Regions from separate parts of the Streptomyces rimosus genome, predicted to be linked through region 2. Evidence: riboswitches for the same ligand, from Rfam matches in the RefSeq annotation. Region 2 holds a riboswitch; the other holds the start of a gene.
What was found. Region 2 has a riboswitch for cobalamin ahead of nicT (Nickel transporter NicT). Riboswitches for the same ligand answer to the same signal wherever they lie in the genome.
Positions count from the first base shown of each region.

Region 1: linked by a shared signal. The riboswitch ahead of cobN (cobaltochelatase subunit CobN) and the one ahead of nicT (Nickel transporter NicT) in region 2 are both predicted to bind cobalamin.

Region 1 is NZ_CP023688.1:4,768,685-4,784,191, reverse strand. It holds gene CP984_RS20340 (BlaI/MecI/CopY family transcriptional regulator) at 1-153, shown strand, start outside; gene CP984_RS20335 (M56 family metallopeptidase) at 161-1,126, shown strand; gene CP984_RS20330 (hypothetical protein) at 1,469-1,648, shown strand; gene CP984_RS20325 (LCP family protein) at 1,884-3,218, shown strand; gene cobN (cobaltochelatase subunit CobN) at 3,329-7,000, opposite strand; cobalamin riboswitch at 7,039-7,186, opposite strand; gene cobG (precorrin-3B synthase) at 7,235-8,701, shown strand; gene CP984_RS20310 (precorrin-8X methylmutase) at 8,721-9,353, shown strand; gene CP984_RS20305 (precorrin-2 C(20)-methyltransferase) at 9,350-10,867, shown strand; gene CP984_RS20300 (hypothetical protein) at 11,034-11,534, shown strand; gene CP984_RS20295 (helix-turn-helix domain-containing protein) at 11,565-12,383, opposite strand; gene CP984_RS20290 (hypothetical protein) at 12,510-12,737, shown strand; gene CP984_RS20285 (hypothetical protein) at 12,848-13,255, opposite strand; gene CP984_RS20280 (cobalt-precorrin-6A reductase) at 13,245-14,021, opposite strand; gene CP984_RS20275 (cobalt-precorrin-5B (C(1))-methyltransferase) at 14,039-15,265, shown strand; gene CP984_RS20270 (cysteine hydrolase family protein) at 15,262-15,507, opposite strand, start outside.
Region 2 is NZ_CP023688.1:6,521,159-6,536,665, reverse strand. It holds gene CP984_RS28315 (alpha/beta fold hydrolase) at 1-187, shown strand, start outside; gene CP984_RS28310 (hypothetical protein) at 249-1,016, shown strand; gene CP984_RS28305 (zf-HC2 domain-containing protein) at 1,222-1,419, opposite strand; gene CP984_RS28300 (sigma-70 family RNA polymerase sigma factor) at 1,481-2,089, shown strand; gene CP984_RS28295 (copper chaperone PCu(A)C) at 2,159-2,650, opposite strand; gene CP984_RS28290 (heavy metal translocating P-type ATPase) at 2,682-5,168, opposite strand; gene CP984_RS28285 (hypothetical protein) at 5,165-5,386, opposite strand; gene CP984_RS28280 (cytochrome P450 family protein) at 5,777-7,210, shown strand; gene CP984_RS28275 (L-tyrosine/L-tryptophan isonitrile synthase family protein) at 7,207-8,217, shown strand; gene CP984_RS28270 (ABC transporter ATP-binding protein) at 8,187-8,972, opposite strand; gene CP984_RS28265 (FecCD family ABC transporter permease) at 9,056-10,285, opposite strand; gene CP984_RS28260 (ABC transporter substrate-binding protein) at 10,285-11,382, opposite strand; cobalamin riboswitch at 11,586-11,798, shown strand; gene nicT (Nickel transporter NicT) at 11,797-13,014, shown strand; gene CP984_RS28250 (VOC family protein) at 13,130-13,630, opposite strand; gene CP984_RS28245 (DoxX family protein) at 13,697-14,248, opposite strand; gene CP984_RS28240 (hypothetical protein) at 14,418-14,642, opposite strand; tRNA gene CP984_RS28235 (tRNA-Val) at 14,831-14,902, opposite strand; gene CP984_RS28230 (coiled-coil domain-containing protein) at 15,090-15,507, shown strand, end outside.

The DNA of each region.
Region 1 (15,507 bases), 1.8 Mb from region 2:
CGGATGCGCCGCGTACTGGACAGCGAGTCGGACCGGGACGCCGTACTGGCCAGCTTCGTGTCCGCCCTGTCCGCCCAGGACGAGCAGCTGCTGCGCACCCTGCTGGAGCGCGCCACCGGCGGCCCCGGAGCGGCCGAGAGTTCCGGGGACTGACTGACCGATGGGCGTCTTCGTCTTCCTCCCGCTCGTGCTGCCGCTGACCGCCCTGCCGATCGCCCGCCTCGCCGGCCAGCACCTGCACCCGCGCAGCACCACCCGCCTGCTGACCGCGCTGGCCGTGGTCCTCGGCGTGTGCAGCACGCTGTGCCTGGCGCTGCTGATGGTGGTGGGCACCGCCCAGCTGCCGGGCAACCCGCTGCCGGACGGCTGGTCCGACCCGGAGGTGCGCGCCGCGGTGCCGATCGCGGAGGTCGCGGGCAGCGCCGCGATCGCGGCGCTCGCCGCCGTCCTCGCCGCCTGCGGCATCGAGCTGCGCCGCCACTACCGCGTCCGCTTCCGTACGCACCAGGCGCTGGACGGACTGCCGTCCGGTACGGAACTGGCGGTGCTGCCCGACGACAGCCCGTACGCCTACGCCGTCCCCGGCCTGCCCGCCCGCCCCGGCAGGCCCGCGCGCCCCGGCCGGATCGCGGTCTCCCGCGGCATGCTGCACAGCCTGGACAGCGACGAGCGCCGGGCGCTGCTCGCCCACGAACGCGCCCACCTGGCGGAACGCCACCACCGCTACCAGCTCGCCGTACGGCTGGCCGGCTGCGCCAACCCGCTCCTGCTGCCGCTGCGTACGGCGGTCGCCTTCAGCGCCGAGCGCTGGGCCGACGAGGAGGCGGCGCGGACCGTCGGCGACCGTCGGCTGACCGCCCGGGCCGTGGGCAAGGCCGCACTGGTCTCCCGGCCCGCGCCCAGCCCCCTGCTGGCGGGCTTCGCCGCCCCGGAGCCCGGCCCCGTACCGCGCCGAGTGGCGGCCCTCCTGGGCCCGGCCCCCACGGCCCGCAGCTGGCCGCCCGCCCTCACCCCGGCCGGCCTGGCCGCCCTGGTGGCCGCCGCAGGCACCGCCGCCTCGGCCCTCTCCTCGCTCAACGCCGCGGTGGCCCTCTTCCTGGTCCTCAAGGCGGCCACCCCGCTCTGAGTACGCACACGTCGGGACTCGGGGCGATCCCGAGGGGCGAGCAGCGCACCTGTGCGTACGGCCCCGGCCGGAAGGAAGGTGACGGCCCGCCAGGTGGCCCGGTGGAGGCCCCGGCCGTCTCCCCCGCCCCCGCAACCCCCGCGCACGCCGCCCCGGGCGCCTCCCCTACCATGTGATCCGCCCCACACCATCGTACTTCTACAGCGTTGTAGAAGTTGGCTGTAGAGTGCGCCAGAACGTTCGCAACCGGCCCGGCGGGAGGGGGAGATGACGACGAGGTGCGGGCCCCCGCGGCAGGGTGGGCCTCCCCCCGAGGCGGAGGTGCGATGGGTTTACCAGCCGGTGGAGCTGCAACACCCCGACGGCGGGTGGGAGTTGGGCCGCATCAGCGCCTGGTGGCGGGACGGGGCAGGCGAACTGTGGTGCAGGTTGCGTACGATGCGCGGCAGCAGCGGCAGTTGCCCGCAGTGGTTTCCGTACGACCCCGACCGCATGCTCGTCCTGCCGAGCGCGGGCATCTGACGCACCAGAAGGACCAATAGGCGTGCAAGACAGGAACCGGCCCCGGCGGGGCGCGACCTCCGGCCAGAACGGCACCTCCGGCCCCACCGGCCGCACCGGCCCCGGCGCGGACACCCGCGGCCCCGATGTGCCCGGCCCCCGCTCCCGCCGGGCCGACCGCTCCGGCCCGGGACCCGGCCGCTCGCGCCGCGCCGCGGGCTCCGGCTCCGGCCGCGGCCGCCGCCCCAAGGCCCGGATGACCCGGCGCGGCCGCATCCTCGCCTGGACCGGCGGCGTCCTCGGCGTGCTGCTGCTGATCACGGCCGGCGTCGGCGGCTGGATCTACTTCAAGCTGGACGGCAACATCCACGGCGCGGACGTCGGCAGCCGCCTCGGCGGCGACCGCCCCGCCAACCTCAGCCCCGGCTCCAAGAACATCCTCGTCGTCGGCTCGGACAGCCGCGCGGGCGCCAACGCCAAGTACGGCAAGAACCTGGACACCATGCAGTCGGACACGCTGATGGTGCTGCACATCGCCGCCAACCGCGAGTGGGCCACCGCGGTCTCCTTCCCGCGCGACTCCTGGGTGTCCATCCCGTCCTGCGACAGCGGCAACGGCCACAAGTCCAAGCCCCACCACTTCAAGATCAACGAAGCGTTCACCATCGGCGGTGAGAGCGGCGACGTGGCCAGCGCGGCGGCCTGCACGATCAAGACCGTCGAGAAGAACACCGGGCTGCGCATCGACCACTTCGTCTCGGTCGACTTCCAGGGCTTCAAGGGCATGGTCAACGCCCTGGGCGGCATAAAGGTGTGCCCGAAGACCGCGATCCACGACAAGAAGGCGCACCTCGACATGGAGGCGGGCTGCCAGGAGGTCAGCGACGAGAAGGCGCTCGGCTACGTCCGTACCCGCTACAGCGTCGGCGACGGCTCCGACCTCGGCCGCATCGGCCGCCAGCAGGAGTTCATGAAGGCGCTCGGCGAGAAGGCGCAGTCCAAGCTGACCAGCCCCGGCGCGCTGTACGACTTCCTCGACTCGGCCACCAAGTCGATCACCACGGACAACGAGCTGGCGGGCGTCAAGCCGCTGTCCGAACTGGCCTCCACGGTCAAGGACATCCCCAGCGACCGGCTCACCTTCCTGACGGTGCCGAACTATCCGCGCGAGGCGGACGTGCCCACCGACAAGGCGAACGTGATCTGGCAGTACCCGCAGGCCGGCAACCTCTTCAGCGACCTGGCGCACGACAAGGAGGTCAGCAAGGACAAGCTGGCCGCCGAGGCCAAGAAGCTGGTCACCGCGCGCTCGGTGAAGGTACGGGTCCTCAACGGCACCGGCACGCCCGGCTACGCGGCAGGCGCGGCGGCGGACCTGCGCAAGATGGGCTTCTCGGTGGTCTCCACCGGCAACGCGGCTCCCGGCGCCAAGGAGACCGCCATCACCTACCCCGCGTCGATGGAGGCGCAGGCGAAGGTGCTCTCCGCCCGGCTGGCGGGCGTGAAGACGGAGAAAGCGTCGGACGCTTCGGCCGCGGGGACGGACGTGGTGACGCTGACGGTCGGCGAAGGGTTCACCACGACGGGCTGAGGCCCCCACACGTGGCGATGGGCTGAGCCCCCACGCGTAATACGGCGGAGCGCCGGGCAGGCTGATCGCTCAGCTTGCCCGGCGCTCCGCCGTCAGCGTCGGGAAGGGCGTCAGCCCTGCTCCTCCAGATCGCCCTCGGTCTCCAGGAACGCCTCCCGGAGCGCGGCCAGGGTCTCCTTGTCCGGCTCGGCCCACATGCCGCGCGACTCCGCCTCCAGGAGGCGTTCCGCGATGCCGTGCAGGGCCCAGGGGTTGGCCTCCTGGAGGAAGGCGCGGTTCTCCGGGTCGAGGACGTACGTCTGCGCCAGCTTGTCGTACATCCAGTCGGCGACGACGCCGGTCGTGGCGTCGTACCCGAAGAGGTAGTCGACGGTCGCGGCCAGCTCGAAGGCGCCCTTGTAGCCGTGGCGGCGCATCGCCTCGATCCAGCGCGGGTTGACCACGCGGGCGCGGAAGACGCGGGAGGTCTCCTCGACCAGCGTGCGGGTGCGGACCGTCTCGGGCCGCGTCGAGTCGCCGATGTACGCCTCGGGCGCGGTGCCCTTGAGCGCGCGCACGGTCGCGACCATGCCGCCGTGGTACTGGAAGTAGTCGTCCGAGTCGGCGATGTCGTGCTCGCGGGTGTCGGTGTTCTTCGCCGCCACCGCGATGCGCTTGTACGCGGTCTCCATCTCCTCGCGCGCCGGGCAGCCCTCCAGGCCGCGCCCGTACGCGTAGCCGCCCCACACCGTGTAGACCTCGGCGAGGTCGGCGTCCGTACGCCAGTCACGCGAGTCGATGAGCTGGAGCAGGCCCGCGCCGTACGTGCCGGGGCGGGAGCCGAAGATGCGGGTGGTGGCCCGGCGCTCGTCGCCGTGCGCGGCCAGGTCGGCCTGGGCGTGGGCGCGGACGAAGTTGACGTCGGCGGGCTCGTCCAGGGAGGCGGCGAGCCGTACGGCGTCGTCCAGCAGGCCGATGACGTGCGGGAACGCGTCGCGGAAGAAGCCGGAGATACGCAGCGTCACATCGACGCGCGGGCGGCCCAGTTCGTCGGCGGGGATCGGCTCCAGGCCGGTCACACGGCGCGAGGCGTCGTCCCACACGGGCCGGATGCCGAGCAGCGCCATCGCCTCGGCCACGTCGTCACCGGACGTACGCATGGCGCTGGTGCCCCACAGGGACAGGCCCACCGAGGTCGGCCAGTCGCCGTGGTCGGTGCGGTAGCGCTCCAGGAGGCTGTCGGCGAGGGCCTGGCCGGTCTCCCAGGCGAGCTTGCTCGGTACGGCCTTGGGATCGACCGAGTAGAAGTTACGTCCGGTCGGCAGCACGTTGACCAGGCCGCGCAGCGGCGATCCTGACGGGCCGGCCGGGACGAAGCCGCCGGCCAGCGCGTGTACCGCGTGGTCGATCTCGTCGGTGGTGGCGGCCAGGCGCGGCACGACCTCGCGCGCGGCGAAGGCGAGGATCGCCGCCACCGGCTCACGCTGCGCCTCGGGCAGCTCCGCGGTGACCCGCTCGACGGCCGCGAGGTCCCAGCCCGCGTCGTCCATGGCCTGCACCAGGCCGCGGGCCTGCTCCTCGACCGCGTCGGCGGTCGTACGGGTCGCGGCCGACTCGTCCAGGCCCAGCGCCTCGCGCAGGCCCGGCAGCGAGGACGTACCGCCCCAGATCTGCCGGGCGCGCAGGATGGCGAGCACGAGGTTGACGCGCGCCTCGCCCTCCGGCGCGCCGCCGAGCACATGCAGCCCGTCGCGGATCTGCGCGTCCTTGACCTCGCACAGCCAGCCGTCGACGTGCAGCAGGAAGTCGTCGAAGCCCTCGTCGTCCGGGCGCTCCTCCAGACCGAGGTCGTGGTGCAGCTTGGCGGCCTGGATCAGCGTCCAGATCTGGGCACGGATCGCGGGCAGCTTCGCCGGGTCCATGGCGGAGATCGCCGCGTACTCGTCGAGCAGCTGCTCCAGGCGCGCGATGTCGCCGTACGACTCGGCGCGGGCCATCGGCGGTACGAGGTGGTCGACGAGCGTGGCGTGCACCCGGCGCTTGGCCTGGGTGCCCTCGCCCGGGTCGTTGACCAGGAACGGGTAGATCAGGGGCAGGTCGCCGAGGGCCGCGTCCGGGCCGCAGGCGGCGGACAGGCCGGCGTTCTTGCCGGGCAGCCACTCCAGGTTGCCGTGCTTGCCCAGGTGGACCATGGCGTCGGCGCCGAAACCGCCGTCCTCCTGGGAGGCGGCGATCCAGCGGTAGGCGGCCAGGTAATGGTGCGACGGCGGCAGATCCGGGTCGTGGTAGATCGCGATCGGGTTCTCGCCGAAACCGCGCGGCGGCTGGATGAGGATGAGCAGATTGCCGCGGCGCAGGGCGGCCAGCACGATGTCGCCGTCCGGGTTCCGGCTGCGGTCCACGAACATCTCGCCGGGCGGCGGGCCCCAGTGCTCCTCGACCTGCTCGCGCAGCTCCCGCGGCAGCGTGCCGTACCAGCGCTTGTAGTCGGCGGCCGGGATACGGACCGGGTTGCGGGCGAGCTGCTCCTCGGTGAGCCACTCCTGGTCGTGGCCGCCCGCCTCGATCAGCGCGTAGATCAGCTCGTCGCCGTCGCCGGACTCCAGGCCGGGCACGGGCTCGTCCCCGTAGTCGTAGCCCTCTTCACGAAGGCGGCGCAGCAGCGCCACGGCGCTCGCCGGGGTGTCCAGGCCGACCGCGTTGCCGATGCGGGAGTGCTTGGTCGGGTACGCGGACAGCACCAGCGCCAGGCGCTTGTCGGCGGGCGCGATGTGGCGCAGCCGGGCGTGGCGGACGGCGATGCCGGCGACCCGGGCGGCGCGCTCGGGGTCGGCGACGTACACCGGCAGGCCGTCCTCGTCGGTCTCCTTGAAGGAGAACGGGACGGTGATCAGCCGACCGTCGAACTCGGGCACCGCGATCTGGCTGGCGGCGTCCAGCGGCGACAGGCCCTCGTCGTTCTCCTCCCAGGCGCTGCGCGGCCCGGTCAGGCACAGGGCCTGGAGGATCGGCACGTCCAGCGCGGCCAGCGCGCCCGCGTCCCACGCCTCGTCGTCGCCGCCGGCCGACGCCTCGGCGGGCTTGGTGCCGCCCGCGGCCAGCACGGTCGTCACGATCGCGTCGGCGGCCCGCAGCTCCTCGATCAGCTCCGGCTCGGGCGCCCGCAGCGAGGCCACGAACAGCGGCATCGGACGGCCGCCGGCCTCCTCGATCCGCTCGCACAGCGACTCCACGAAGGCGGTGTTGCCGCTCATGTGGTGGGCGCGGTAGTAGAGCACGGCGACCAGCGGGCCGGTCGCGGCGCCCGTGTCGTCCGTACGCGCCACGACCTCGCCACCGGTACGCGCCTCGGCCGCCAGGTGCTTCGAGCGCTCCAGGTGGCCCCAGGAGGGCGCGGCGGCCGGCGGCTCGAAGCCGTGGCCGGTCAGCAGCACGGTGTCGGACAGGAAGCGGCCGAGCTGCTCCAGGTTGGCGGGGCCGCCGTGCGCCAGGTAGGCGTGGGCCTCGGCCGCGATGCCGATGGGGACGGTGGACGCCTCCATGAGCTGCGCGTCGGGCGCCTGTTCGCCGGTGAGCACCACGACGGGGCGGGGCTGGTCGGCGGCGAGGAGCTGGTCCAGGCCCTCCTGCCAGGCCCGCAGGCCGCCCAGGAGCCGGACGACGACCAGGTCGGCGCCCTCCAGGAGGCCGGGCAGCTCCGCCAGGTCGAGGCGGGCGGGGTTGGCGAGCCGGTACGGCACGGGACCGGCGGCCGCACGGGCGCTGAGCAGGTCGGTGTCGGACGTCGACAGCAGCAGGATCATGGCGGCGACTGGCCTTCCTCGGGGTCCGCGCCCCGGGCGGTGTTCACGGACGGCGGGAGTTCCTGGCTCGCCCGGCGGTGGCCGGGCTCACAGTGGCGGGACCGCGCCGGATTTGCACCGGGCTTCCTCCCTTGGCGCCGTCGCTGGCGTCCGATGGGCCAGCTGACCCACCGACCTGCATAGTAAGGGCTGCCGCCGACAGCCGGGCGGGGGACCGCCCGAGCCATCGTCGGTATGCTCGCCGCCATGCCGCCCACCCCCGCGATACCCCCGCATCGGGACGAATCCCTCGTACGGGATGGCGGTGACGCCTGCGCAGGCGGCGGCCGCGAGGCCCGCGTACGGGACGTACGGAACCGCGATGGCGCCGCCGTACAGGAGCGCGGCGACGCCGTCGTACGGGACCGTGGCGACGCCTGCCCCGGGGCGCTGCGGCTGCATCAGGCCGCCGACGGATACCTGGCCCGACTCCGCCTTCCGGCAGGGCGCCTGACGCCCCACCAGGCGCGCGTCCTGGCCGACGCGGCGGACCGTCTCGGCGATGGCCACCTCTCCCTCACCTCCCGCGGCAACGCGGAGCTGCGCGGCCTCGGTGCCGACAGTGCCGCGTCCCTCGCCGGCCTCCTGCGCGCCGCCGGTCTCCTCCCCTCCGACCAGCACGAACGCGTCCGCAACATCGTCGCCTCACCGCTCGCCGGGCTGGACGGACAGGGCGCCGACGGCGGCGCCGCCGTCCAGGACTGGGCCCGCGAACTGGACCGCCTCCTGTGCGCGAGCCCGACGGCCCCCGCCCTCTCCGGACGCTTCCTCTTCGCGCTGGACGACGGCCGCGGGGACGTGGCCGCGCTCGGCGCCGATGTGACGTTGATCGCAGAAGCGGGCGGTACGGCGCTGCTGCGCATCGGCGACGACCCCGAGGCGCTGCGGCTGCCCGGCCATGACGCACCGCGCACGGCCCTGGCCGCCGCGGAAGCGTTCCTCACCGTCGCCCGGGAAGCGGGCAACGGCTCCTGGCGCGTACGCGAGCTCCCGCCGGGTTACGACGCCGCGACCGTCCGCGTACACCTGTGTACGCAACTCCCGGAGCCCTGCACGACCGCCACGCCCCCGGCCCCCACCCGGCCGTCCCCGCCCCGGCCGGGCCAGGTCACCGCCCCCGACGGCACCCGGGCCCTCTCCCTCCTCGCCCCCCTCGGCCGCCTCACCAGCGCCCATCTGCGGGAACTGGCCGCCATCGCCGCCCAGGACGGGGCCGGCGAACTCCGTATGACACCCTGGCGCGGCGTGGTGCTGCCCGGCCTGTCCCCGGAGACGGCCGGTCCCAGGCTGCGCGAACTGGCGGCGGCCGGCCTGGTCACCGATCCCGCCTCCCCCTGGTACGGACTCGGCGCCTGCACCGGCCGCCCCGGCTGCGCCAAGTCGCTGGCCGACGTACGGGCGGACGCGGTGGCCACCCTGCGAGCGGGGGGCGCCACCGAGCCGCTGCCCGTCCACTGGTCGGGCTGCGCCCGCCGCTGCGGCCACCCGCACGGCGCGTGGGTCGATGTCGTGGCGACCGGCGACGCCTACGAGGTGTCTGTACGGGGCACCCGCGACGGGGCGGCCGCCGCGACCACCGTCCCCACGACCGAACCCGGCCGCCTCGCCGACGCCGTCGCGTCGGCCCGCGCGGCCACCCGCACGACCCCCACCACGACATGACCGAGGGCAACGAAACACAGTGAGCGAGTTCGACTACGAGAAGGACGGGGCGGAGATCTACCGCCGGTCCTTCGCCACCATCCGCGCCGAGGCGGACCTCGCGCAGCTGCCCGAGGACGTCAGCCGGGTCGCCGTCCGGATGATCCACGCCTGCGGCATGACCGACCTCGTACGCGACCTGGCGTACTCCCCGCAGGTCGTGGCCCGCGCGAGCGAGGCCCTGCGGGGCGGTGCCCCCATCCTCTGCGACGCGAACATGGTCGCCAGCGGCGTCACCCGCAAGCGGCTGCCCGCGGACAACGAGGTGATCTGCACCCTCGCCGACCCGTCCGTACCGGACCTGGCGAAGCGCATGGGCACCACCCGCAGCGCCGCCGCCCTCGAACTGTGGCGGGACCGCCTGGACGGCGCGGTGGTCGCCGTCGGCAACGCGCCCACCGCCCTGTTCCGCCTCCTGGAGATGATCGAGGAGGGCGCGCCCCGCCCGGCCGCCGTCCTCGGCATACCGGTCGGCTTCATCGGCGCCGCCGAGTCCAAGGACGCGCTGGTGCAGCACCCGTCCGGCCTGGAACACCTGGTGGTACGCGGGCGGCGCGGCGGCAGCGCGATGGCCGCGGCGGCGATCAACGCGATAGCGAGCGTGGAAGAGTGACCGAGCAGCACACCACCCCCGGCCCGGGACGCCTGTACGGAGTCGGCCTCGGCCCCGGCGACCCGAACCTGATGACCCTGCGCGCCGTCGAGGTCATCGCCGCCGCCGACGTGATCGCGTACCACAGCGCCCGGCACGGCCGCTCGATCGCGCGCTCCATCGCCGAGCGCCACATCCGCCCCGACCACATCGAAGAACGCCTGGTCTACCCGGTCACCACGGAGTCGACCGACCACCCCGACGGTTACCGCGGCGCCCTCAACGACTTCTACACCGAGGCCGCCGCTCGCCTGGCCGCGCACCTCGACGCGGGCCGCACGGTCGCCGTACTCGCCGAGGGCGACCCGCTCTTCTACGGCTCGTACCAGCACATGCACCAGCGCCTGGCCGACCGCTACGAGACCGAGGTCATCCCCGGCGTCACGTCGGTCAGCGCGGCAGCCGCCCGCCTCGGCAAACCGCTCTGCGAAGCCGACGAAGTCCTCACCATCCTCCCCGGCACCCTCCCCACCGAGGAACTGACCGCCCGCCTCGCCGCCACGGACGCCGCGGTCGTCATGAAGCTCGGCCGCACCTTCCCGTCCGTACACCAGGCGCTCACCGACTCCGGCCGCCTCCCGGAGGCGGACTACGTCGAACGCGCGACGATGCCGGGGGAGCGGACGGCACCCTTGTCGGAAGTGGACCCGCCCTCCGTCCCCTACTTCTCCGTGGCCGTGGTCCCCAGCCGCATCGCCACCCCGCCGCCCCCTCCGGCCGCCGGCTCGGTCGTGGTCGTCGGCACCGGCCCGGCCGGCCCCCTGTGGCTCACCCCCGAGTCCCGCGGCGCCCTCGCCTCCGCCACCGACCTCGTCGGCTACACCACCTACCTCGACCGCGTCCCCGTACGCCCCGGCCAGGCGCGCCACGCCTCCGACAACAAGGTCGAGTCCGAACGCGCCGAACTCGCCCTCGACCTGGCCCGCCGGGGCCGCCGGGTCGCGGTCGTCTCCGGCGGCGACCCCGGCATCTTCGCCATGGCGACGGCCGTCCTCGAAGTGGCCGCCCAGGAGCCCTACCGCTCCGTCCCCGTACGCGTCCTCCCGGGCGTCACCGCCGCGAACGCCGCAGCGGCCCGCGCGGGCGCGCCCCTCGGCCACGACTACGCGGTGATCTCCCTCTCCGACCGCCTCAAGCCGTGGGAGGTCATCGCCGACCGCCTGCGCGCGGCCGCCACCGCCGACCTGGCGATGGCCCTGTACAACCCCGGCTCCCGCACCCGCACCTGGCAGGTCGCCAAGGCCCGCGAACTCCTCCTGGAACACCGCTCCCCCGACACCCCGGTGGTCATGGCCCGCGACGTGGGCGGCCCCACCGAATCCATCCGCGTGGTCCCCCTCGCCGCCCTCGCCCCCGAGGAGGTCGACATGCGCACGATCCTCCTGATCGGCTCGTCGCAGACGGAGTCGGTACGGCGGTCCCCGGAGGACGACCGGGAGACGGTGTGGACGCCGAGGCGGTATCCGGAGGGGTAACCACCCGGGGCGGGCCCGCCCACCGGTCGAATACCCGCCACAAGCCCCCGCCCCTCCGGGCAAATCCAGCCACGGAGGCACCGCGCCGACGTAGATCCCTTAGCGTCGGCGCGGTCCGCCCGTACGGCGGTCAACTCACCGGACACGCAAGCGGGGGCGGCACCACATGACCGGCAAACCGAAGAAGAAGCACGCGCACTTACGGCTACGGGCCACCGCCGCTGCCTCCACCACGCTCCTGCTCGCCCTCTCCACCACCGGCTGCGCCGCCGGGGAGGAGCGCTGCGGCCCGGCGCCCGCTACGCGCTTTCGCGCCGCGCATTTCTACGGCACTTGGAGCTTCCCAAAGGGGTACATCGAACTCAGCAACCTCGGTGGAAAGCTGGGGCAGACGTTCACCACCCGCGGTTGGCCGAAGGACACCACCCTCGACCAGACCACCGACAAGGTCCCCCTCGACCAGGGCCTCTCGGGCAAAGGGAACTGGCGCCTCTCCGACGACCACACCACCCTCAGCCTGACGTTCGACCGACTGGACGACGCGCTCGAACGCACCACCATCCACACCCTGAACATCGGCGAAGAACAGAGCCGACCGGTGCTCTACAAGCGGGTGGGCGATCCGAAGGCTTGCCACGTCTTCGCGCTGAAGCGCAGCGGGGACTGAGTCGGCCGTCACGGTCACAGCGCCTCTCCCTCAGGGAGCCACACGCGCCGCCAACTCCCGAATGAACGCGACCGATGCCTGCGGCGAGAGGGCCATGTCGCGGACCTTGTCGTAGGAAACCCGGTACTCGGCGAACTTCTCCGCATCCTCGACAACGCCCCCGGCCTTGCACCCTTCCAGATAGCCGACGCCACGGCCGTCCGCCATCCACAGCAACGACAGCGAACCTCCCATCAGGTCGTGGCCTCCCGCCGCAAACGGGAGCACCTGAACAGTTACCCGAGGGGCCGACGTGGCTTCCACCAGGTGCAGCAGCTGTTCGTGCCAGACGTTCGGATCGGCGGCAGGCCGTGCGAGGGCCGACTCGTCGAAGATGACGCGAAGGTCTGGAGGCTGGTCCTGGCACAGCAGCTCTTGCCTGGCCAGGCGCCGGGCGAGCCGCTGTTCCAACACGTCGGCACTGACGTTCGGTGGCGAGGACAGCACAGCCCGCGCGTATGCCTCCGTCTGTAGAAGGCCGGGGAAGGCCACCACGTACTTGTGCATGATCACGGCCTTGGCCTCGTACTGCATGAACAGCTCGAACTTGTCGGTGAATACGTCCTGGTGCGCCAGCCTCCACAACCCGACGAGCAGCCCCTTCGTGCCGTAAGTCCGGTCCAGTGCCTCCATGACCTGCCGCTTGGAAAGTCGCTCACCGTTCTCCAGGCGGTTCAGGTAGGTGCGGTCGTAGTTGGTCTCCTCAGCCAGCTGAGCCAATGACCGCCCGGAAGCTTCCCGGAGGCGGCGCAGCTCACGGGCCAACACGTCCCGGGCCAGGTTCTGAGCCTCAAGCACGCACATGGCCATCCCGTCTCCTCTGTTGTCCGCCCTGGCGGCAACGCCGGGCTCCTACCTGCGAAGGCGTTCGGAGCGTAACGATGCATTCACGCAAGGTGTTTGCGTATCCCGCCAACCGCTCAAAGGCAGAAACACATGGCCACGACCGAGCCCATCCGACCCACAAATACGATCAAAATCGCCGAGGAAGCGCGCGACGAACTCCGTACCGCCCTCACCGCCGTCGGCATCAAGCTCCCGACCCTGAGCCTGGACACCCCCTCCATCACCGGCGACATCACCCGCCCACTCGTCACCCTCGGCCGCTGCACGCCCGAGGTGGCCCGCCGCCTCGCCGCCGTACTCCGGACGTGCTCGACGTGACCGCCGAAGAGTCCCGGCCCCCGGCTCCAAAGCCGCCCCAGCCCCCGGACGACACCACCCGCCGAGAGGCCCTGGCGGCACGCGTCCGGGAAGCCAACCGTTGGAGCGCGTCATGGCCCCGGTGAAACGCGCTTCGCGCGCTGTGGTGCGGCCGGCGGAACGTCCAACGCCACCTCGTACGAGTACTCCTCCCCGCCCCGCAAGAACGTGACGCGGACCGCGACGCTCCGCGCGCCCTCCGGCAGGGCCGGTTGCGCCGTAAGCGTGCCGTCCGTGTGTGAGCCGTCGTCGCTGGTGCCGTACGCCCCGCCCCGGTCGCTGTACTCATTGCCGAGGTCGTCCTCGGCTTCGAGGACCGGCAGAACGGTCCCGCCTTCGGCGTCGTCCGGCAGTGGCGGGGTGATCGTGTAGCCGATGCGGAACGAGTCGTCCTGACGTGTCACGCCGCGCAGCGCGAGTTCGTGACGTCCCCCAAGGACGCGGACCGTGACGGTGACAGGGCGGGGCTTACGGCTCATGGCGGCCCCGTACCCACCCCACCGCTTCCTCCACCGTCCCCACGACCGGTACACCGGGCGGGACAGCCGGCCGCTGTACGACCACCACCGGCACCCCCGCCTTCCGCGCCGCCCGCAGCTTCGGGGCCGTGGCCGCGGCGCCGCTGTCCTTCGTCACCAGGACGTCGATGCGGTGCTCCTGAAGGAGCGCGCGTTCGCCTTCGAGGGTGAAGGGGCCCCGGTCCAGGAGGACCTCCATCCGAGGTGGGAACGGGGGCTCCGGGGCGTCCACGGAGCGGACCAGGAACCACTGGTCGGTGAGGTGGGCGAAGGTGGCGAGGCCCATGCGGCCGGTGGTGAGGAAGATGCGGTGGCCGAGGTCGGGGAGGGCCGCCGCGGCCTCGGTCAGGGAGGCCACCGGGTGCCAGGTGTCGCCCGGCTCCGGGACCCAGCCGGGCCTGCGGAGGGCGAGCAGGGGAACATGGGCGGTGGCGGCGGCCTGCGCCGCGTTGAAACTGATCGTGCCGGCGAAGGGATGGGTGGCGTCGATGAGCGCGTCCACCGCGTGCTCGCGCAGCCAGTGTGCGAGGCCGTCCGGGCCTCCGAATCCGCCGATGCGGACCTCTCCGGCCGGCAGCCGGGGCGCGGCCACCCGGCCCGCCAGGGATGTGGTGACGCGCAGGCCGGGGAGCCGGTCCGCCAGGTCGGCGGCCAGGGCGCGGGCCTCGGTCGTACCGCCGAGGATCAGGACGTGCGGGCGGCGTACGGAGCCGGCGGGGGCGCTCATGGCGGGCGGGTTTCTCCATGGGTGAGGCGCGTACGGGTACGGGTGCGGAGTCGAACGGTACGGGAGGCCGCGCCGCTGAGCCCACGACCGGTACCGGCACCGGTACCGGCAGCGCCACCGGCGGCCGTACCGCGCAGCTCGCGCACACCGGGCTGCGGCACGGCTGGACGACCGGCGCCTGTGCCACCGCGGCGACCACGGCGGCGTACACAGCCCTGTTGACCGGCGATTTCCCGGATCCGGTGACGATCACCCTGCCCAAGGGGCAGACGCCCGCGTTCGCGCTGGCCGCGGAGGAGATGGCCGGGGACCGCGCCGTGGCCATGGCAGCCGTCGTGAAGGACGCGGGGGACGATCCGGATGTGACGCACGGGGCTCTGATTCGGGCCACCGTGCGCCGCCTTCCGGCGGGGAGCGGGGTGGTGTTCAAGGCCGGGCCCGGCGTCGGCACGGTGACCCGTCCCGGGCTGCCGCTCGATGTCGGCGAGCCGGCCGTGAACCCCGTCCCCCGGCAGATGATGCGTGATCATGTCGCCGAGGTCGCGGCGCGGTACGGGGGCAGCGGGGACGTCGAGATCGAGCTGTCGGTCGATCACGGTGAGGAGATCGCGCGCAGTACGTGGAATCCGCGGCTGGGGATTCTGGGCGGGCTGTCGATCCTGGGGACGACGGGGATCGTCGTCCCGTACTCGTGCTCGGCGTGGATCGACTCGATCCGGCGCGGCGTGGACGTGGCGCGCGCGGCGGGCCGTACGCACGTGGCCGGGTGCACCGGCTCGACCTCGGAGAAGGTCGTGGTGGCCGAGCACGGCCTGCCCGAGGACGCGCTGCTGGACATGGGGGACTTCGCGGGCGCGGTGCTGAAGTACGTACGGCGGCACCCGGTGCCCCGGCTGACGGTCTGCGGCGGCTTCGCGAAGCTGTCGAAGCTGGCGGCGGGCCACCTCGATTTGCATTCGGCGCGTTCGCAGGTGGACAAGGGATTCCTCGCGGAGCTGGCCCGGCAGGGCGGCGCTGACGAGGCGCTGGCGGGCGAGGTGGCGACGGCCAACACGGGGCTGGCCGCCCTCCAGCTGTGCGCGGCGCGCGGCGTGCCGCTCGGCGACCTGGTGGCCGCGACCGCCCGCGACGAGGCCCTGGCGGTCCTGCGCGGGGCCCCGGTCGCGGTGGACGTGATCTGCATCGACCGGGCGGGGAACGTGGTGGGACGGGCCGCTCCGCGCGGGCCCCGGGACGCCTCCTAGGCCGGGCCCGACACCCCTTCGAACGGCACGTCCTTCGCATACGCGACGATCTCCACCTCATCGCCCAGCGCCCATTCCGCCACCCGCGAGGCCATCGCGGCCGGGACGCCGTCGGTCTCGCCGGGCGCGGGCGGCACGTCGTACGTACCGTGCGCGTCGTGCGGCAGGACGACGCGGTACTCCCGTTCCAGGGCGGTGCGCGCGGTCGCCAGTACGCACATCTCGGACATCACGCCGCAGAC
Region 2 (15,507 bases):
ACCGACCCTGGTCCTGGACGGCGACCTGGACTGCTCCGACATCTCCGCCAACGCCCACGCCATCACCCTCGCGGTGCCCGGCGCCCAGCGGGTACGGATCCCGGGCGCGGCCCACATGGTCAACCTGGAGAACACACCGCACTTCGACCACGCCCTGCACGCGTTCCTCTCCGGCCTGCCGTACTGAGCGCCGCTCGGCCCGCCCTGCCCGTCCGGCGCGCGGGGCGGGGTGCAACGATGAGCGGGTCATGATTGCGGGGCGTGTTCTCAGGGGCTTGCGGGCCGGGGTGTTCGCGGCGGTGTGTGTGCTGCTCGCCGCCCTCGGCCACGCCCTCATGTCCGACGCGCCCGTGCCCGTATGGGTGGTGCTCGGCGCGGTCGCGGTGACGGCCTGCGGAGCGTGGTGCCTCGCCGCGCGCGAGCGAGGGCCGCTGTTCGTGACCGCGTTGACGCTGACGGCACAGGCCGCCCTGCACACCGCGTTCTCGTTCGGACAGTCGGTGGCGGCCGGAATGTCCGCCACCGGAACGGAGGGTGCGCACGCGTCCCTGGCGCAGCGGTGGGCGGCCTCGCTGGTGTGCGGCATGGGCGGCCGCCCGATGCCGCAGCACGACGCCGAACGGATGCTGTACGACGTGGGGCTCGGGCGTCGGTACGGCGAGGCGATGCATGCCGGCCACGACGTACACGCCATGTCCGGCATGCATGACATGCACGGCATGGGCGCCATGGACGGCATGGGCGGCAGCATGACCGGGATGGTCGCGGCGCACGTGCTCGTCGCGCTGCTGAGCGCGTGGTGGCTGTGCGGCGGCGAGCGGGCGGCGTTCCGCGTCGTACGGGCCGTATCCGTACGGCTCTTCGTACCGCTGGCGCTCGTCCTGCGCGCGGTACTGCCCGAACCGCCGCGCCCGGCCCGCCCGGTGCGCCGCGAACCCCGGCGCCCGCTGCGGCGGCTGCTCCTCGTCCACATCATCTGGCTCCGCGGGCCACCACGGGAGACGGCTGTCCGCTGACAGCACGGTCACACCCGGGGCTCATGCCAAAGACATATGCGAGCCTGCCCAGCCGCCAGAACGGCGGGCGGTCCGCGCCTGGCCATGGCCCTGGTCCCTGTAATCGTCACCGGCCCGGTCCGGCGTGCGTCCAGTGCGCGGCGGGGCCGGTTCTCCCCAAGGAGCTTTGATGATGACTCCTGTCCCTGCGGGCGGCTGCCGCCGCTCAGGGCCGCTCGCCGTCACCGTCCGCGTCCCTCGCCGCCCGGATGAGGCGCTGCAACCGGGCGGCACCCTCCGACCAGCGGCGGCAGTCCGCACACCCCGCCAGGTGGGCGTCGAGCCGACCGTCCGTGACGCCGGGCGGCAGCTGTTCGCCGTCCAGGCGGGCGGAGAGGGCGGTTCGTACGCGCGAGCACTGCATGGCCCCATCCTCCCCGAAGTCCGCGGCGCCGGTTCCGCGGCGGGCGGCCGGGAGGTGCGCGGTGCGCGATGACGGCGCGGTGACGGCCTGGGCCCTGGCGGCCCGTACCGGGGACGAGGCCGCCGTCGAGCGGTTCGTCCGCGCGACGCAGCTGGACGTACGCCGCTACGTCACGCACCTCAGCGGCGACGCGCAGGCCGCGGACGACCTGGTGCAGGACACGTATCTGCGGGCCCTGCGCAGCCTGCCCCGGTTCGAGGGGCGGTCGTCGGCGCGTACCTGGCTGCTGACCATCGCCCGCCGTACGGTCGCCGACCGGCTGCGGTCGCTGGCCAGCAGACCGCGGCTCGCCGGGACCGACGACTGGCAGAGCGCGGCGGAGAAGGCGCAGCCGCGCGGCGTGCCCGGTTTCGACGAAGGCATCGCCCTGGCCGAACTCCTGTCGGCGCTGCCCGCGCCCCGCCGGGAGGCGTTCGTGCTGACCCAGTTGCTGGGACTGCCGTACGCGGAGGCGGCGGCCATCGCCGACTGCCCGGTGGGGACGGTGCGTTCCCGGGTGGCGCGGGCGCGCGAGACGCTGGTGGCGTTGCTGGAGGAGGAGGCGGACGGTACGGCCGACCCGCTTTCCGTGCCGGCCGACGCCCGTGCGCTGGCGGGCTCGGCCGCCTGAAACGGTCCGGTGCCCCGGGGTTCGGTGGAACTCCGGGGCACCGGGCGCGCTGTGTGCTGCCCGGCCGCGTTACGGCTCCAGGCGTCCCGGGCGTACGGCCACGGCCTCGGCCTCGACGGCCCCGCTGTCGCGGAAGTGCAGCGTGAAGACGACCCGGTCGCCCGGTGCGAGCCGCGGCGGCGGGCTGACCATGACGTCCAGGTCCGTGGGCGCCATACGCAGCGCACCGCGCGCCGGAACGCCGATGGCCCCGGCCATCTCCATACGGTGCGCCCCTGGAGCCACCTCGACATCACGGCCGACCATGGCCCGGTGTCCGGCCGGGCCGGTGACGCCGGTCAGTTCGTCGGCGGTGGTACCCGTGTTGCTGATGGTGAAGAAGGCGGCCGTGGCTTCCGTGTTGGAGGGGACGAGGATGCGGCCCTCGGTCACCCGCACCTCGGCCGGGGTGCCCGCGTTCCCGGCGAGGGTCCAGGCGGTGAGGCAGCCGAGCGTGAGCACGCCCGCGAGGAGAGGCGCAGCGGCGGAACGGAGGGCGGTGCGTGCGGCAGAGGTGATCATGCGCTCCTCCGAGAGCTTGTGGAGGGGAGGTTCATACGCTCTCCCGGGAGGTCTCGATGGAGAAGGCGCGGCGCCCGGCCGCCCCACGCCCGGCCGTCTTGCGTCCGTCCGCCGTGCGCCGGTCCGTTCCGCGCCCACCCGGCCGCCACGCCCGCAGCCGCAGGCTGTTGCCCACCACCAGCAGCGAACTCGCGGACATCGCGGCAGCCGCGATCATCGGGTCCAGCCGTCCGACGGCGGCGAGCGGCACGGTCACCAAGTTGTAGCCGAAGGCCCACACGAGGTTGGCGCGGATGGTGCCCAGCGTGCGCCGGGCCAGCCGTACGGCGTCCGGTACGGCCTGGAGGTCGTCGCGCAGCACGGTGACGTCGGCGGCGCCGATCGCGGCGTCCGTACCGCTGCCCATGGCGATGCCGAGGTCGGCGTGGGCGAGGGCGGCCGCGTCGTTGATCCCGTCGCCGACCACCGCGACCCGGCCGCCCTGCTCCTTCAACGTGGTGACCAGCGCGGCCTTCTCCTCCGGCAGCGCGCCCGCGTGGATCTCCGTGATGCCGAGGTGTCCGGCGACCGCGCGGGCCGTAGCCGCCCGGTCCCCGGTGGCCAGCACCGGCCGCAGGCCCAGGCGGCGCAGGTGGTCGACGGCCCGGTAGCAGTCGGGCCGCAGCGTGTCGCCGACGGCGACGACTGCCTGCGGGGTGCCGTCGGCCGTGACCAGTACGGCGGTGTGCCCCGCGTCCTCCGCCGTACGGACCGCGTCCGCCAGCGCGGCGGGCAGCTCCGTCAGGTCGCCCGGCCGCCCCACGGTCACCGTCCGCCCGTCCACCTCGCCGGTCACGCCGTACCCGGCGGTCGCGGCGAAACGACGGACCGCGGGCAGCGGCCGGTGGTCACCGAGGGCCGTGCGGCGCGTGTCGCCGTACGCGGTGATGGCACGCGCCAGGGGGTGTTCGGAGCCGTGCTCGACGGCGGCGGCGAGGCGGACGGCCTCGTCGGGTGTCAGGCTTACGGTTTCCTCGGCGGCCCGGACCGCGGCTTCGGCCTGGGCGGTGTCCAGGCGTACGGCCTCGGCCTCAGCGGTGCTCAGACGTACGGCCTCGTCGGCGGCGTCCACCGCGGAACCGGTGTCCGTACGCCCCGCCACGGCCCCCGCGTCCGTACGCCCCGTAACGCCCACCACGCTCATCCGCCCGGTGGTCAGCGTCCCCGTCTTGTCCAGCACCAGGGTGTCGATGCGCCGCAGCCGTTCCAGGGCCTGCGGACCGCTGACGAGGATGCCCAACTGCGCGCCCCGTCCGGTGGCGGCCAGCAGGGCCGTGGGCGTGGCGAGTCCGAGCGCGCAGGGGCAGGCGACGACCAGGACGGCCACCGCAGCGGTCACGGCCGCCTGCGGGTCCGCGCCCGCGCCCAGCCAGAAGCCGAGCACGGTCACGGACACCGCCAGCACGGCCGGCACGAAGACCCCGGCCACCGTGTCGGCCAGGCGCTGCACCCGGGTCTTGCCGGTCTGGGCCTCCTCCACGAGGCGGGTGATCCGGGCCAGCCGGGTGTCCGCGCCGACCGCGGCGGCGCGCACTTCGAGGAGCCCGCCCGCGTTCACCGCACCGCCGACGACCGCTGAGCCCGGCCCGACCTCCACCGGGCGGCTCTCGCCCGTGACCAGCGACAGGTCGAGGGCTGAACTGCCGTCCACCACCGTGCCGTCGGTGGCCACCCGCTCCCCGGGGCGGGCCAGGAAGCGGTCGCCGACCTGGAGGTCGGCCACCGGAATCCGGCGCTCCACGGTGGCGGCGGTACCGGCGGCCCCGCCCTCGGCCGGTACCCGTACGGACACGTCCTTGCCGACCAGTTCGGCCAGCGCCCGCAGCGCCGACCCCGTACCGCGGCGCGCCCCCGCCTCCAGCCGTCGCCCGGCCAGGACGAACAGCGGTACGCCGACGGCCGCCTCCAGATAGCTGTGCGCGGTGCCGCCGCTCAGGAAGAGCGCGTACGCGGACCAGGCGAACGAGGCGGCCACGCCGAGGGAGACCAGCGTGTCCATGGTCGCGGCGCCGTGCCGCAGGCCGCGTGCCGCGAGCAGGTGGAAGGGCAGCGCGCCCCACACGGCGACCGGCGCGGTCAGCGCGAAGCAGAGCCACTGCCAGTTGCGGAACTGCCAGGCCGGGACCATCGACAGGACGAGTACGGGGACGGACAGGAGCGCGGTGACGAGGAGGCGGGTGCGGTCCGCGTCAGTGGGCCGGTCTTCGGGCGCGGTGGTTCCCCCTACGGGTTCCCTGACCGGAGCCCCGGCGGGTTCCCGTACCGGCTCCGGAAGTTGCGCCGTGAAGCCCGCGGCCTCCACGGTCGCCACGAGGTCGCTCACGGCGAGCGTGGCCGGGTGCTGGACGCGGGCCTTGCCGGTGGCCAGGTTCACCGTGGCGGTCACCCCGTCGAGGCGGCCGAGCTTCTTCTCCACCCGGTTGACGCAGGCGGCGCAGGTCATGCCGCCCACCGTCAGTACGGTGACGTGCTCGCTCATCCCATCCCGCCCATGCCGCTCATACCGTCCATGCCGCCGCCGTCCGCCGGTTGTTGCGGAGCCCCGGGGGCCTGGCCCCCCGGCCGCATCCCCGGCGCCACGGGCCCGGCGGCCGCCCCCGCCCCGTACGCGCACACGAACAGGACGACGAGCAGCGCCACGAACCCGAGCACCGGTTTCGCGGGCAGTACGGATGACAAGCGCCGGACGAGAGACATGGCCGCTCCGATACACAGACGGGGAAGGGGAGGGAGGGCGGAGGAGAGAGAACGGGTTACCGCGGCGAGCGCAGCGCAGCGCGCAGCGCGAACGGCAGCCGCACGGAACGCGCTGCTCGGCGCTGCCATCGTGGCACGCCCAACCGCCCCCGCCCCCACTCCGATCGCCTACCGGCCCACGTGAGGTTTGTCCTTCCCGCCCGCCGGAACCAGCCCGGCCGCCGCTCCGACTACCTGGGTTTCCGCCGCCGTTCCGGTCGCCCGCGCGGCCCCGTTCCGCCATCCGGCGGGAACTCGGCGCCCGCTCCGCCCGACCACTGAGTGAAGCGTGCGCCCGACCGGCACCGGGCGTGTACGCGGACACCTACCGACTGCCGAGGAGCACCGTCCATGCGCCCACCCCGCCTACCCGAACCGCTCCCCCTCTACGGGGAGGACTACAAGCGCGACCCGTACCCCCTGTACGCCGAGCTGCGCGAGCGCGGCCCCGTCCACCGGGTCAGGTTCCCGAGCGGCGTGCACGCCTGGCTCGTCACCGGATACGAGGCCGCTCACCGGGCGCTGAACGATCCCCGGCTGGGCAAGCACCACTCCCGCGGCAACGCCGCCTGGCGCGCCCGTGCCTCGATCATGCCCGAGCCGCAGCATTCGCGGCTCCAGGTCCACCTGCTGCACCAGGACCCGCCCCGGCACACCGCCATGCGGCGCCTGATCACCGACGCCTTCGCACCCAGGCGGATCGCCGGACTCCGGCCGCGGTTCGAGCGCTTGGCGGAGGCGCTGTTGGATGAACTGCCGCCCGCAGGGCCGAGCGGCGAAGGCGGTCCGGAGCGGGGCGCCCGCGCCGACCTGGTCGCCTCGTTCGCGGCGCGCTTCCCCTTCCTCGTGCTCGCCGAGGTCATCGGCCTGCCGGACGCGTTCACCGCGCGCTTCGACCGCGACTGGGGCAAGGTCGTCCAGCCCGTCGGCCCGGACGATCCCGGCCGTCCGGCGTACGAGGCCCGGCTGCGCGGCTTGCAGGGCTATATCGCCGACCTCGTACAACACAAGCGGCGGGAACGCGGCACCGACCTGCTCTCCCGTCTGGTCACCGCCCGCGACGCCGGGGAACTGGACGATGCCGAGCTGGACTCCATGATCTTCCAACTCCTCGTCGCCGGACAGGAACCCGTCACCAACCAGATCACCACAGCGCTGACCGCCCTGCTCCGGCACCCGGAACACCTCGCGCGGCTGCGCGACGACCCCGCGCTCCTCCCCCGCGCGGTGGAGGAACTGCTCCGCTACGACAGTGCTTTCGAGCTGACGACCTGGCGGTTCCTCGCGGCGGACGCGGACGTGTCGGGCACGCGGATTCCGGCCGGCGACTCCGTGATCGTCTCGCTGTGCGCGGCCAACCGCGACCCCGCCCGCTTCCCCGCCCCCGACACGCTCGACTTCGACCGTACGCCCAACCCGCATCTCGCCTTCGGCCACGGCATCCACTTCTGCCCGGGCGCCACGCTCGCCCGTACCGAACTGCACATCGCTCTGGAAACGCTGCTCCGCCGCCTGCCGGGCCTGCGCCTGGCCGTGCCGGATGCCGACTTGAGGTGGATACCGGCGGTGCTGGCGCGCGGGGTGGATGAGCTTCCGGTCTCGTACGGGGCGGTTGGCGGGGCTGCGGGCAGCGATGGCGGGGTGGGTACAGAACCGGCCGGATCGGGTACAGAACCGGCCGGTACTCCTGCGGGCAGAGGCGGCGGGTCGGGTACAGAACCCGCCGGACCGCCTCCGTACGCCTGCCCCTTCAGCGGCTCTGCCGGAGAGGCCGCCACCCGATGAGACACCCGGCACCCAGCGCACCGGCCACCATGGCCGCCGACATCCTCGCCGCCCTCCTCCCCCACCACCGCACCCTGGAGGCGACGGCCCCGGCACACGAGGCGGCGCCCACCGACTTCCCGTACCAGCTCCGGCAATTGGAGCACCTGATAGCGGCGCGCCGCCCGATCGTCCTCACCCTCCCCGGCTTCCCCTGCAAGTCCCCCAACCCCGCCAAGGTCATCGGCCACCTCCCCGACGAGGGCGAACGCCTCGCGCTGCGCTTCCTCGACGGGCTCTGCGCCCGGATCGGCGAGCGGTACGCGCCGGGCGCGCGGCTCGTCATCTGCTCCGACGGGCACATCTTCAGCGACCTGATCGGCGTCCCGGACCCGCACGTCGACGCGTACAACGACGCGCTGCGCGCCATGATCCGTACGGCCGGACTGTCCCACCTGAGCACCTTCGACCTCCGCGACGTCTACGGGGACCTGCCCTGCGACGCCAAACGCGAGCAGGTACTCCGCCGGTACGCCCCGTCCCTGGACGCCCTGCGCGCCGAGACCAGGGACACGGCGGCCCACGACGGCGAAACGCTGCGCCTGTACAGGGGCATCACCCGCTTCCTGTTCGAGGACACCACCGGCTTCGAGGGCACCCGTTCCGCGCTGCAACGCGCCTGCCGCAGCCGCGCCTACGGAGTCATCCGGCGCAGCCGCGCCTGGGGCGCGCTGATCGCCGAGCACCACCCCGACGCCGTACGGCTGTCCATCCACCCGCAGCCGCGCGGCGCGGCCAAGTTCGGCATCCGGCTGCTCGACGCGCCCGACGCCTGGATGACGCCGTGGCACGCGTGCGTACTGCGGCAGGCCGACGGCGGCGTACGGCTGCTGCGCGCGGCGGACGCGGCGCGGCTGGGGCGCCTCGTCCACCGGGACGGCCGCCCGAGCCACTACGTGGAGGGAGCTGGGCGGCCGGCGCCGGTCCGGATGACGGCTCAGGTGCCGCCATCCGCGACCCGCCGCTGATCGACGGCGATCAGCGGGTCCCCCGTCAGCGGATGGTCGACCACCGTCGCCCGTACCCCGAACACCTCGGCCAGCAGCTCCGGCGTGAGCACCTCGCGCGGCGCGCCGGACGCCACCACCGCCCCCTCGGACAGCACATGCAGCCGGTCGCAGACCGAAGCCGCCGCGTTCAGGTCGTGCAGCGAGACGAGCGTCGTGCAGGCCCGGCCGCGCAGCAGGGCCAGCAGCTCGACCTGGTGCCGTACGTCCAGGTGGTTCGTCGGCTCGTCCAAGACGAGCACGTCCGGGGCCTGGGCGAACGCGCGGGCCAGCAGCGCCCGCTGCCGCTCCCCGCCGGACAGCGCCGAGAACCGCCGCCCGCCGTACCCGGCCAGTCCCACCTCGGCCAGGGCGCGGGCCACCGTCTCCCGGTCGGCGCGGTCGTCACCCGCGAACGCCCGCTTGTACGGGGTGCGGCCCATCGCCACCACCTCGTGGACGGTGAGTTCGAAGTCGCCGCCGCGTTCCTGGGGCAGGGCGGCGATGTGCCGGGCGGTACGCGTCGGCGGCATGGACCGGATGTCCTCCCCGGCCAGCAGCACCCGGCCCGCATCCGGCCGCAGGTGCCGGTAGACGGTACGCAGCACCGTGGACTTGCCGCTCCCGTTCGGCCCGATCACCCCCGCGATCTCCCCCGGCGCGGCCATCAAGTGCACACCGGCCACCACGCACCGGCCGGCGTAGGACACGTGCAGGTCCTCGATGTCGATACGCAGGCCGGGGGTGGGGCTTTGGTCTTCTACACGGGCATCCGTGAGTGCATCCGCATCGATGTCCGCTGCCGTCACCGGTTTCCGGCTCATGCCCCCACTCCCAACCGCCGGTCCAGCACGTAGAGCAGCACCGGCGCACCGATCAGCGCCGTCACCACGCCCACCGGCAACTCCTGGCCGTCCATGGCGGTACGGCACACGATGTCGACCACCACCAGCAGCAGCGCCCCGGTGAGCGCGGCCAGCGGCAGCAGCCGTCGGTGGTCGCCCCCGACGATCAGCCGGCACAGGTGCGGCACCATCAGGCCCACGAAGGCGATGGCCCCGGACACCGCGACCAGTACGCCGGTCAGCAGGCTGGTCACCACGAACAGCAGCCGGCGCAGCCGGACGACGTCCACGCCCACGCTCGCCGCCGTCTCGTCCCCCATGGTCAGCGCGTTGAGCGCGCGGGCACGTGCCTGGAGGACCAGCAGCCCGGCGGGCACGGCGAGCACCGGCAGGGCGAGCGTGCCCCACGTGGCACCGCCGAGGCTGCCCATCAGCCAGAACAGCACGCCGCGCGTCTGCTGTTCGTCCCCGGCCTGGAGGACCAGATAGCTGGTGAACCCGGCCAGGAACTGCCCGATACCAACGCCCGCGAGCACCAGCCGCAGCGGCGCGAAGCCGCCGCCGCGCCGCGCCAGCGTCCAGACCAGCGCGAACGCGGTGAGCGCCCCGGCGAAGGCGGCCAGGGACAGCCCCAAGCCCCCGCCCAGCCCGAACGCTCCTCCCGCTCCTCCTGCCCCTCCTGTTCCGAACAGCCCGTCCATCCCGGCCATGGCCCCCGCGCCCAGCACCATCGCGGCCACCGCGCCGAGCGAGGCACCGTTGGAGATGCCCAGCAGGTACGGGTCGGCGAGCGGGTTGCGCACCAACGCCTGGGTGGCCGTACCGACGAGCCCGAGCCCCGCGCCGACCAGCGCGGCGAGCAGCGCCCTGGGGACCCGCAGCTGCCAGACGATCAGATCGTCCGTACCGGGCCGCGGCGGCTCCCCGCCCAGCCGCCGGAACACCACCGACCACACCTCGCCCGGCGCGATGTCGGTGGCACCGAGCGAAACGGCGGCGGTCAGCGCGACGAGCAGGGCGAGGAGGAGCCCGACGGCGATCCAGAGCGTGTGGGCGGGGCTTGGGGGCGTACGAGTGGGGTCCGGGGCCTCATCGGTGGGGCCCGAGGCCGTACCGGCGGGGCTCGCGTCCGTACGAGCGGGCCTCGCGCCCGTACCGGCAGGCCCCGCGTCCGTACGGGCCCGCCCCGCAACCAACCGCCCCATCAGCGGCCCGCCCCGCCGGCAGCCACGCCATCCGTGCCCTCTCCGCCGCCCAGCCGGTCCGGATACAGCGTCGCCGCGATCCGCCGTACCGTATCGGCGTTGCCGACCCCCGCGATGGTCGTCCGCTCCGAGCCGATGCGCAGGAATTTCCCTTCCTTCACCGCGCGCAGCCCCGCCGTGGCCGGGAACGTCCGGAGGAATTGCTCGGCCTCACCGAACGCCTTCTCATTGGCCGCGGCGCTGCCCCGGTTCCGTACACCGAGCTGGATCCAGTCCGGGTCCTTGCCGACCACGTCCTCCCACGAGACCCGCTGGAAATCACCCGCGCAGTCCGCGAAGACGTTCCGCGCCCCGGCCTCGGTCAGCACCGCGTTCGCCACCTGCCGGTTGCAGACGGCCACGGGCTGCTTCGTTCCCGCGTCGAAATCGAAGAAGAAATACGACGGCCGTTTCTCCGCCGGTACGTCCGCGATGGCCTTCCGTACCCCGGAAACCTTCTTCTCCATCTCCGCCACCAGCTGCAACGCCCTCGGCGATGTGCCCGTGACCTGCCCGAGGCGCCGGATGTCCCCCTCGACCGCGGACAGATCCCGCTGCGGCACCTTCTTGCGCGGCGCGCATGCGGTCGAGGCCAGATAGACGTGCTTGATGCCCGCCGCGGCGAATTCCGTCTCGGTGGGGCCGGTCGCCGCCCCGCCCATGTTGCCCATCGAAGCGAACGTGTCGATGTAGAGATCGGCCCCGGAGCCGAGCAGTTTCTCCTTCGGGATCACCGTTTTGCCCAGGACCGGCACCCGCTGCGCCCGAGCATCGAGTTCACCCGGCAACGTGCCCTTGCCCGGCGGGAATCCGGTGCCGACAATCCGGTCCTCGACACCCAGCCGAAGCAGCATCTCCAGACTCGCCGCATTGCTCGTGACGATTTTCCGCGGCGCCGTGGAAAAGGTCGTCTTCCGCCCGTCGCAATCGGTGACGGTGACCGGAAAGCCACCCGCCGCGTCGTCCCGGCTGCCCGCCCTCCCGGACTCCCGCCCGTCGGCACTGCCGCACCCCGCGGCCAGCGCGGCCACCGCCAGCACCGTCACCGCCGCCGTCACCGTCCGGCCCTTCGCCCCCAACCCCGGTCCCGGCCCCACCACGTGCCCATTCATGCGAGGACGCATATGCCCGCTCTCCCTGCCTCTCGACTGTCCGACGGCCCGCCGGCGCGGGCCCGGATCAGGTAGTCGAGCAACCGGCGCCCCGGGTTCCCGAGGCAGTGGCCCGGTGGCCGGGGCGCTGACCGGCGGCAGCGACGGCGTTAGAGTGTCCGGGCCGTGGTGTTCGGGAAGACCGGTGACGACCGTAAGGTCCAGGCCGGAGCGGCCCTCGCCACTGTGATCGGGAAGTTCCCGCCCCTGTCCGTACGCGCCCTTCGCCGTACGGAGCCACTGGCCGCAGCCCGCGGCCGGGAAGGTTGGGGCGGGCGCGCACACCCGTCAGCCAGGAGACCGGCCACGGCATCTCACGAACTGATCCACGAGGTGCTGGAGCGTGACCACCGGATGCCCCTGTCCACAGATCCCCCCTACCCTTCTTCCCCTTCCCCCACTTCGGCCGCGTCGTCCTCAGCCGCTCCCGCCTCCCCCCTGCCCGACTTCCGCTGGCGGCGGCAGGACACCGTGCGGACCGCGGGGCTGATGGCGGTCATCGCCGGGCTGCACATCGTGGCCTTCGGCGTGCTCTTCCTGCTGGTCGTGCCGCACCACTACGCGGTGGGCTCGCAGGTCTTCGGCGTCGGCCTCGGCCTGACCGCGTACACCCTCGGCATGCGGCACGCCTTCGACGCGGACCACATCGCCGCCATCGACAACACCACCCGCAAACTGATGGCCGACGGCAAGCGGCCGGTCTCCGTGGGCTTCTGGTTCGCGCTCGGGCACTCCAGCGTGGTCGTCGCCATGGCGGCGCTGGTCGCCGGCGGCGCGCAGCTCGCGGGCACCCTGCTGGACGACGATTCGCGCGCCCACCAGGTGCTCGGCACCGTGGGCACCACGGTCTCCGGCGGCTTCCTGTACCTCATCGCCGCGCTCAACCTGGTCGCGCTGGCGGGCATCTGGCGGGTGTTCCGCGCCATGCGAGAGGGCCGGTACGACGAGACGGAGCTGGAGCAGCACCTCGACTCGCGCGGCTTCATGAACCGCGTACTGGGCCGCTTCACCCGCTCCATCACCCGGCCCGGCCAGATGTACCCGCTCGGTCTGCTCTTCGGCCTCGGCTTCGACACCGCGACCGAGGTGACGCTGATGGTGATGGCGGGCAGCGGCGCGGCGGCCGGTCTGCCCTGGTACGCGATCCTGGTGCTGCCGCTGCTGTTCGCGGCCGGAATGAGCCTGTTCGACACCCTGGACGGCACGTTCATGAACTTCGCGTACCAGTGGGCGTTCTCGAACCCGGTACGCAAGGTCTACTACAACCTCACGATCACCGGCCTGTCGATCGCCGTCGCGTTCTTCATCGGCACCATCGAGCTGGTCACCGTCCTGCACGACAAGCTGGACCTGAAGGACGGCGTCACCGACTGGATCTCGTCCATCGACCTGGACAACGTCGGCTTCATCATCGTCGGCCTGTTCGTGGTCGTCTGGGCGGCGGCCCTGGCGTACTGGCGCTTGGCCGGGGTGGAGAAGCGCTGGTCGGCGCGGGCTTCGGGAGCGGAGGCCGGGGCCGGGGCCGGGGAGGGTGGCTGACGAAGGCCGGGGGGGGACGGCTGACGGGGCCTGTGCCGGGGCGGGGGTGAGCCGAAGCGCTACGGAGCCGGCGAGGCGGTACGCGGTACGCCCCACCCCCTGCCCCTCCCTCCCCTCAGGTGGCCGACCCCGCCGCCGCCCCCGTCTTCAGGTCCCGCCCCCAGCGGGCCAGCTCCGCTTCGAGGTCGAGCGGGCGGAGCCGGTCCGGTTCGTCCGGGCCCGGCCAGTCCTCGCGCGGCACCCGCCACATCACCTCGAACTCGTTGCCGTCCGGGTCCTTCGCGTACACCGACTTGGACACCAGGTGATCGGTGGCGCCGACCAGCGCGACCCGCTGCGCCAGCTCCGCCGCCACGTCCGCCAGCTCGCCGAGGGTCCCGACCTCCCACGCCAGGTGGTAGAGCCCCACCCGGCCGTGCTCGGGCCCAGGGGCCGCGGCCCCCACCGCGAACAGCCCGAGATCGTGATCATTGGCCGTCCCCTCCGCACTGAGGAACGCGGCCCGCCCCGGAATCTCCGTATCCACCCGGAACCCGAGCGCCTCGCTGTAGAAGGCCACGGCGCGCGCCACGTCCCGTACGTAGAGCACCGCGTGATTCAACCGCCGTACCGCCACGTCAATCCCTCACCTTCCGCTGCTTACCGACATCTTCCCGACGTGCCCGCCCCCGCCCCGCGCCGCTCACTTACGGATCAGCAGGAACACGAGCGCCACGACCACACCGAGCACCAGGGCGGCCACGCCGTACGCCAGCCGGTGCGCGCGCAGGACCGGCAGCAGCCGGTCGACCGCGTACCGGCCGGGGCCGGTCAGCGTGAGCGCCGCCGCGCCCGCCGTGAGCAGCAGCTCGTACTCGACGCCCTCGGGCGCGAAGAACCCGCCGCCCCACTTCACCCCCAGCGCGTTCACCATCGTCCCGACGAGCGCCGCCCCCGCCAGCGGCGTCAGCAGCCCGAGCACCAGCCCGAGGCCGCCCAGCGTCTCGCTGAGACCGGCGACGACGGCCATGGCCTTGCCCGACGGATAGCCGCTGGCCGTGAAGAACTGCCCGGTCCCGTCCAGCCCGCCCCCGCCGAACCAGCCGAACAGCTTCTGCGCACCGTGCGCGGCCATGATCAAGCCGACCGCGAGCCGCAACACCAGCAGACCGATGTCGTACGCGTGCGGGCTCGCGGCATGGCGGTCGTCGATGCCGCTGCCGTAGTCACGGAGGGGGCTGAGGGGGGAGGTCATACGAACGCTCATTTCTGTCTGTGACCGGGCGGCCACCATCGGAAGTACTTGAAGTTTCAAGTCACCCTTCGAAGATACACATCACTTGAAACCTGAACAACAGGCCCACCGGCCAACCTCACCCCCCGAACCCCCTCACACACCCCCCGTAACCACCCCCACCCCCCACTCACCCCGAAGCCACCCAGACGTCCTTGCCCCCGCCCCGCCACTCGATGAGCCCCGGCGCATCCAGATCAACATCCTCGGCATCCGGCGCCAGCCCCGCCCGCCGCAAGAACTCGGCAACATCCCCCCGCCCATGCGCCAGCCCGACGATCTGCCCATGAACCGTCACCCGACGCCCACCCGAAGGCGAGGGCGGATGAACAATCACCGGCAAATGCACACCCATACCTTCAGCCTGCACCGCCCAAAAGCACCCCGCATGTCGGCTATAGCAGGGAAGGCGACGACAGCCGCCTCCCCGCACAACGCGCGGCCTGTAGGCGTGTGGACTTCCCGCGGACCCCGAAAACGACGAAGCCCCAACCGACCTCGGTTGGGGCTTCGATCTCACCGCTCAGATGCGGCTTCTCACTGTGGGCACAACAGGATTTGAACCTGTGACATCTGCTTTGTAAGAGCAGCGCTCTACCGCTGAGCTATGCGCCCTGGCTGAGCGGACAGGCTACCTTGCTTTCCGGGCTGCACTGCAAACCCGGGTTGTGGACGGCTCGGGGCGGGGGCCGTGGCCGCGCCGGATCCTGTCCTTGATCGCGAACCAACCGGCCGCTGTGTTCGTTCCTACTGGGTGGGAGAATGGCAGCCGGGCCAGGGGCGATGCGATCGGGAGAGGGATGTGACGGCGACACACACGCAGCCGCGCAAGCAGCGAGCACGCCGTGCAGTACGCCGTCGCCCCCGGGGCGGACCGCTCCGGGACACCGTGACTCTGCTCCTGCTGCCGCTGCCGTTGCTGGCCGCCGCGGCCCCGGCCGCCTTCGCGGGCGGCGGTACGCGGCGCTGGTTCGGGCGCGGGGAGAGCCAGCGCGCGGATGCCCAGGCGGCCAAGGACGCTGCCGCGGCGGCGTTCTACGAGCTGGACACGGCCCAGCGTGACCTGCGGATCTCCATAGAGACGATCACCGCGGTCGACCGTTCCCCGGCGGCCGTGCGGGCCGCGGAGGAGTACGAGCGTTTCGGGCAGCGGATCGACGAGGTCAGCCAGGGCTACATCAGCGCCGTCGACGCCCACGACCTCGACCGGGACGACCTCG